2 regions of the Nesterenkonia halobia genome follow, and region 1 is predicted to be linked to the other one. Evidence: riboswitches for the same ligand, from Rfam matches in the RefSeq annotation. Region 1 holds a riboswitch; the other holds the start of a gene.
What was found. A riboswitch is a leader RNA that binds a small molecule or an ion and turns the genes downstream of it on or off. The one in region 1 is predicted to bind thiamine pyrophosphate.

Region 1 (3,394 bases):
GGTCAGCCCCAGGGCTCGGCCGCGGCGCAGCGTCAGGTCCACGCCCTCGAGCACCGGCCGGGGCGCCGAACCGGCGCGCGGTCTGCGCCGCCGGCCGGGTCCTCGACGGCGTCGTCGCCCCGCGCCTGGGGCCCGGTGCGGGGCGGTGCGCCCGACGGCGAGTCCTGCGGCGGACAGCAGCGCCTCGTCGGCGACCCCCGCCGGTCCGTCCTCGGCGACGCCGCGGCGCGGCGACCACGTCGGCAGCTGCGGCGGCCGATCGGGGACCCAGAGCCCCATGGCCGCCAGCTCCTCGCGCAGCGGCTCGTCGTCGGCGACCCGGGCGGCGTCGACGCGGCGGCGCACCCCGCCGCCGGCTTCGAGGACGACCAGCGTGTCGCAGTGCTCGGCCCAGACGCCCAGCCGATGCTCGACGACGACCAGCGTCGGCCCGGTGGCCGCGGCGGCGGCGAGGACCGCGTCGCGGACCTGGGCGACGCCGGCCGGGTCGAGATTCGCCGTCGGCTCGTCGAGCAGCAGCAGCCCCGGGCGCATCGCCAGGATCCCGGCCAGCGCGAGGCGCTGCTTCTGCCCGCCGGAGAGCTCGGCGGTGGGGTGGTCGAGCAGCTGTTCGGCGACGTCGTCGGCCCTCGCCCCCTCGATGCCGGGGCCCAGCCCGACGGCGTCGAGCGCCTCGCGCACCCGCACCCAGATCTGCTCCCGCTCCACGGCGAGGTTCTCCGCGGCGAAGGCGACGTCGTCGCCGATCCGCGAGAGCACCACCTGCGACTCGGGGTCCTGCTGCATCAGCCCGGCCCGGCCGCGGGCGGCGTCGGGGGCCGCGCCGTCGAGGCGCAGCGTGCCGGCCGATACGGCGTCCTCGTCGTGGAGCACCCCGGCCAGCCCGTGCAGCAGCGTGGACTTCCCCGCGCCCGACGGGCCGGCCAGCAGGACCTTCTCCCCTGGGGCGAGGTGCAGATCCAGGTCCGCCAGCGCTGGAGCGGGACGGTCGGCGTGCTGGAACGTCCAGCTCTCCGCCCGGACCTCGACGCCGGCCGGGCGCACGGAGGCGTCGGACGCGCGGGACGTGGGCGACCCGGACGGCCCGGAGACGCCCGGCGCCGTCCCGCGTCGGGCGCCGTCGAGGGTCTCCCGGGGCGTCGACGTCGCGCTCATCGGCCCGCTCCGGCGCCGACGACGGGCTCCCGGTGGGCCCGCCGGGAGGCCAGCGGCCCGAGCACCGAGGTCGCCGCCAGCCCGCGGGTCGCAGTCCACATCAGCGCCCCGGCGATGATCGCCCCGGAGAGGGCGAAGCAGCCGATGTGGACGAACGTCTCCAGCGGCGCATAGGCGTACATCGGGATGATCCAGTGGTAGGTCGCTCCGCCGAAGAAGCCCGAGAGCGCGCCGGCGAGCACGGCGACGTCGAGGGTGAAGCGGCGGTAGAGGAAGGCCATCACGACCAGCTCGGCGCCCAGGCCCTGCACGAAGCCCGAGGACAGCACGGTCAGCCCCCACTGGGAGCCCAGCAGGGCGGAGACGACGGCGGCGACGAGCTCGCAGTAGATCGCCGCGCCGGGCTTGCGGATGACCAGCGCGCCGAGCACGCCGGGGAAGAGCCACATGCCGTGGACGATGGTGGCCGCCGGCGGATACGCGGCGAAGAGGCCGCCGACGAGCTGATAGCTGAGGTTCCATCCCCAGAAGATGACGCCGGCGGCGACGGCGAGGGTGGAGGCGACGACGATGTCCGAGACCGACCAGCGCGCGGTCCTCGCGCCCTGGATCGCCCCGGAGGCTGACGTCGATGCGGCGGTGCTGCTCATGATGCTCCCTGGTCGTGACAGTGATGGACCACGAGCACGCAGGAGAGAGCCGGAGGCGACGGCGCGGCGGATCCGCAGAGGTGCGGACGGGTGCCGCCGTCGTCGGCGATCCGGCATCCGAGGACGAGTCTCGACTTCCTTCGCAGGTGCTGGCCTGATCAGGTTCGAGGGTCTGGGCCTTCAGCCCACTCTCAGCGCCTTCCGGCACGTGCGTGCCGAGGGGCGCTCCCCTGTCGTGTCTCGAATGACGTGGACCACCGTACCCCACGCCCGGCGCGGCGGGGAGAGGTCGCCGGGACGATGACCACGCCTGCCACGGCTGGGCTAGGCTGGGGGCGAGGTCGACCGCCCGCGGTCCGCGCGGCGTCGGCCGGGTGCGCACAGAGACCGAACGGCGAGGAGTGCCGATGGACAAGATCATGGACAAGCTGCTGACCACCGGGATCTCGCTGGCCGGCGGCTTCGCGGCCACGAAGGCCTTCGAGTTCGCGTGGAAGCAGGCCACCGGCGAGGAGACGCCGAAGAGCTCCGAGGACGAGGACATCTCGCTGCAGAAGGCGCTGATCTTCGCGGTGAGCTCCGCGGCGCTCTCCGCCGGGGTGCAGGTCCTCTCCCAGCGCGGGGCGAAGGCCTCGATGCGCAAGATCAAGGGCGCCTATCAGGACCCTTCGGAGGTCTGAGACTCGTCCCGCGGCTCCTGCCCGGCGTCGAGTGGCCGCCGGTGACGAGGAATCGGCCGCCGATCCCCTCGTCAGGCGCAGAACTCTCGTCACCGGCGGCCACTCGATGACGTAGGAGCCGAGGCGGGACGCGGCAGGTTCCTGCACAGCGTCCAAGCCCCGCGGCACGACGCGCCGCGTCATCCACAGCGACCCCCGCAGCGCTGGCGGGAGCGCGAGCCGCCCTCTGGGATGGGGCCATGTCTCCCTCCCCGTCCGACCCCTCGGCCACAGACGACCTCGTCCTCGGCGACCGCCGGCGCGGAGCACCGATCCGCGCCGGCACGGCCGGCCGCACACGGGCCCAGCTCCTCGACGACGAAGGACTCGCTCCGCGTGACCTGCGCCGCGGCCGGTACCACCGCACCGTCGAGCGGCTGACCACCGACGTGTACCGCGGAGCTGACGACTCCGCCCATCCCGACGCCCGCGAGATCGCGCTGCTCCAGGGCCTGACCCGCGGGACCGCCCGAGTGGCGACCCATGGCACCGCCGCCGCACTCCTCGGGCTCTGGGAGGAGCGGCTCCGGGCGCCCCACCACCTCACCGTGCCGCGCGACGGCGGACGAATCCGACGACCAGGACTGATCGTGCCGCACCGGGCCGACATCTCCGGCGAGTTCATCACCGAGGTCGCCGGCATCCCGGTCACCACGCCCGCCTGGACGTGGGCGGATCGTGCGGCGTCGCAGTCGCTGGTCGAGGCCGTCGTCTCCGCCGACGCGCTGCTCAGGAGCCCGAGGATCGCCTTCGAGGGACCCGGTGTCGCGGTCGCCGCGTCCGAGGACCTCCTCGCCGCGGTGCAGTCGAAGGCCGGAAGCCGCGGGATCCGACGGGTGCGCCGCGCCGCCGGGCTCGCACGCCCCGGAG
Region 2 (3,394 bases), on a different contig from region 1:
CGGGCCGGGTCCATCGAGGCCAGCAGCGCCGCGTCGGCGGCGGAGAGCTCCGCGGCGCGCGGCGCGTCCGACCTCGGCGGGCCCACCAGGGCGGCGGCCAGCCGAGCGCCGATCGGGGCCAGCAGGATGCCGTGCCGGGAGTACCCGGTGGAGACGACGACGCCGGGCTCGTCGTCGAGCGCGCCGAGCAGCGGGATGTCGTCGGGGGTGCCGGGCCGGGCCCGGGTGGTGATCTCCTCGAGCTCCATGTCCTTGACCGCCGGCAGGATCGTCGCGGCGTCGTCGAGCAGCTCCTGCACCGCCCCGGCGCGGGTGCCGGCCATACCGTCCTCGCGGGAGGAGGCGCCGACGACGATCCCGCCGTCGCCGCGCGGGACCAGGTAGACGCTGCGGCCGCGGACCATCGCCCGGATCGTCGCGGTGATCAGCTGCTCCTCGCCGGGGGCCAGCTGGTCGGAGTGGACTCGCAGGCGCAGCACGTCACCGTGGACCGGCCGCAGCGGCAGCGGATGCCGCCGCGGGATGCCCGCGATCCGTCCGTAGCCCAGCCCCGGGGCCAGCACGACCCGCTCGTCGACGAGTTCCTCACCGGAGGCCAGGGTGAGCCGGTACCGGGGCGCGGCCGGACCGGCCGCGCCGTCGTCGTCGCGCTCCAGGGCGACCACCGTCTCGCGGAGCTGCCGCGCGGCCGGACCGGCCTCCGGGAAGGCGGCCGGGTCCAGCGGGGCCGCCAGCGCCTCGGCGAGCGCGCCCGTGAGCAGCCGCGGGTCCACCTGATGGTCGGAGGGCACGTCCCAGCCCTTGGAGACGCCCGGCGCCAGCGCGGGCTCGCGGCGGCGCAGCACTGAGGAGGTCATCGGCTCGACCTCCATGCCGTGGGCCTGCTGGACGCCCACCAGATCGGCGACGGCGTCGCGGTCGGAGCGGTCGGCGGCGAGCAGGATGGTGCCGTTCTCCCGCCAGCCGGTCGGCGCGTCGACGGCGCGGGCGAGCTCGGCGAGGAACTCAGAGTACTCGGCGCGGGAGGCGGTCATGATCGGGTAGAGCCGATCCTGGCCGTACTGGACCTCGCTGATCGGGGCCAGCATCCCGGCCGCGGCGTAGGTGGCGTCGCGGCCGACGTCGGGGGCGACGAGAGTGACGGCATGGCCCTCGCGACGCAGTCTCCAAGCGGTGAGCAGGCCGACGATGCCTGCTCCGACGACGGTGACGCCCACTGATCTCCTCCTCACGACGGCATGATCCGCATCGAGTCCGAGTGGTCGGCGGCGTCGCCCTCTCAGCCCGGCCGGCCCGGGCTCCCACGGATGTCGCTTCCCAGTGTAGTCCTCCGCGGCCCGCGACCCCATGATTCAGTACACGGCATCGTGTATCGTCGGGGGCATGGAGACCCTGACGATGCCCGATCCGGCGAGCCCGGGACGTCCGGCGCCCGCGGAGACGGTGCAGAGCGCAGAGAACGCGGAGGACGCCGAGACGGCGACGCTGACCCACTCGGCCGCGCTGGCCCGCTTCGGCCACGCGCTCTCCGACCCCACCCGCGCCCGCATCCTGCTGGCCCTGCGCCGCGGGCCGGCCTGCCCCTCGGACCTCGCCGAGATGCTCGGAGTCTCCCGGCAGGTGATGTCCAACCAGCTCTCCTGCCTGCGCGGCTGCGGCGTGGTCGAGGCCGCCCCGGAGGGCCGCCGGACCTGGTACCGGCTGGCCGACGCGCGGCTCACCGCCGCGCTCTCCGATCTGCTCGACCTCACCCTGGCCGTCGACCCCGCGTGCTGCTGCGCCGACGGAGCGTGCACCTGCTGATGAGCGAGACGCCCTCCTCCACCCCGCGCGCGGCCCCGACCGGCGCCGCGCCGCCGGCGGCCGCTCCGGCCCCGGCCCGCCGGCGGCTGCTGGAGCGCCGCCTGCGCCTCATCGTCGCCGCGACGATCACCTACAACGTCGTCGAGGCCGTCGTGGCGATCGCCGCCGGGCGGCTGGCCTCCTCCTCGGCGCTGATCGGCTTCGGCCTGGACTCGACGGTGGAGGTCCTCTCCGCCGCCGCAGTGGCCTGGCAGTTCTCCGCCGCCGATCCGCATCGCCGCGAGCGCACCGCCATGCGGGTCATCGCCGCCTCCTTCGTCGGGCTGGCGCTCGTCGTCGGCGTCGACGCCGTGCGCACGCTGCTCGGCGCCGCCGAGCCGGAGCACTCGACCGTCGGGATCGTGCTGGCCGCGCTCAGCCTGGCGATCATGCCGCTGCTCTCCTGGGTCGAGCGCCGCACCGGCCGCGAGATGGGCTCGGCCTCGGCGGTGGCGGACTCGAAGCAGACGCTGATCTGCAGCTGGCTCTCCGCAGTGCTGCTGGTCGGGCTGGTGCTCAACTCCACGCTGGGATGGAGCTGGGCCGATCCGATCGCGGCACTGGTCATCGCCGCCGTCGCCCTCCGCGAGGGCGTGGAGGCCTGGCGCGGCGACGCGTGCTGCACGCCGCTGGGCGCGATGCTCGAGCACGACGACGGCGCAGAGCACGAGACACCGGAGGCCGGCTGCGCGGACGGCTGCTGCGCGCCCGCCGCCCCGGAGTCGCGGAGTCGACGGCGCTGAACGCGGGCGTCCGGACGGCTCAGTCGCCGTCGGGGTCGAGCAGCGCCGCGGCGGCGCTGCGGTGGTGGTCGTCGCCGGACTGCAGGGCGAACTTCGCATAGCCGACCGGGCCGGCGGCCCAGAGCTCGTGGCAGTGCTCGGCCAGCCGCGGCCAGACGGCCCCGCCGGCGGCCTCGTAGGCGGCGACGGTCTCGGCGAAGACGTCCTGGCCGGCCAGGGCGAACTGGTGCATGAAGTCCCGGCCGGGATCGTCGACGCGGGCGGTGGTCCAGTCGAGCACCCCGGTGATCTCGCCGGACTCGCCCATCAGCGTGTGCGCGGGATAGAGCTCGCCGTGGGTCATCACCGAGCGCTGCGGCCAGAGGGCGTCCTCGTCGAGCCAGGTGCGCCAGCGGCGCAGCAGCGACCCGTCCACGGTGAACTCCTCGGCGACGGTCTCGACGTCCTGCCGCCAGCGCCGGCGGACCTCGTCGGGCTCGCAGATCTCGACGCCGGCGGCCTCGACCTCGGCCCGCGGGACGGCGTGCAGCTCCGCGAGCAGCCGGCCCAGCGACCGCGCATAGCTCAGCGACTCCGGGTCCATATGCCACTGCGGCTCGCCCTCGAGGACGCTGAGCCCGGGACGGCCGGGCAGCGCGCGATAGCCCAGCAGCTCCGGCTCGCGGATCTCCCAGCGCGGCACCTCGGCGGTCAGGTGGCCGCGGACCAGCTCCAGCACCGCGGCCTCGGCGTCCAGGCCGGCGACGACGTCCGCGCGGCGCGGGATGCGCAGCACCCAGCGGTCGCCGGCGGCGTCGTCGGCCATCGCG

Region 2: another riboswitch for thiamine pyrophosphate. It lies ahead of ABD652_RS03930 (FAD-dependent oxidoreductase); the one in region 1 lies ahead of ABD652_RS13400 (ECF transporter S component).

What each region holds. Positions count from the first base shown of each region.
Region 1 is NZ_BAAAYG010000016.1:24,955-28,348, forward strand. Features, by position in the region: gene ABD652_RS13395 (ATP-binding cassette domain-containing protein) at 1-1,155, opposite strand, end outside; gene ABD652_RS13400 (ECF transporter S component) at 1,152-1,805, opposite strand; TPP riboswitch at 1,924-2,047, opposite strand; gene ABD652_RS13405 (DUF4235 domain-containing protein) at 2,213-2,485, shown strand; gene ABD652_RS13410 (hypothetical protein) at 2,725-3,394, shown strand, end outside.
Region 2 is NZ_BAAAYG010000003.1:249,088-252,481, forward strand. Features, by position in the region: gene ABD652_RS03930 (FAD-dependent oxidoreductase) at 1-1,217, opposite strand, end outside; TPP riboswitch at 1,209-1,315, opposite strand; gene ABD652_RS03935 (ArsR/SmtB family transcription factor) at 1,444-1,803, shown strand; gene ABD652_RS03940 (cation efflux transmembrane domain-containing protein) at 1,803-2,585, shown strand; gene ABD652_RS03945 (macrolide 2'-phosphotransferase) at 2,605-3,394, opposite strand, start outside.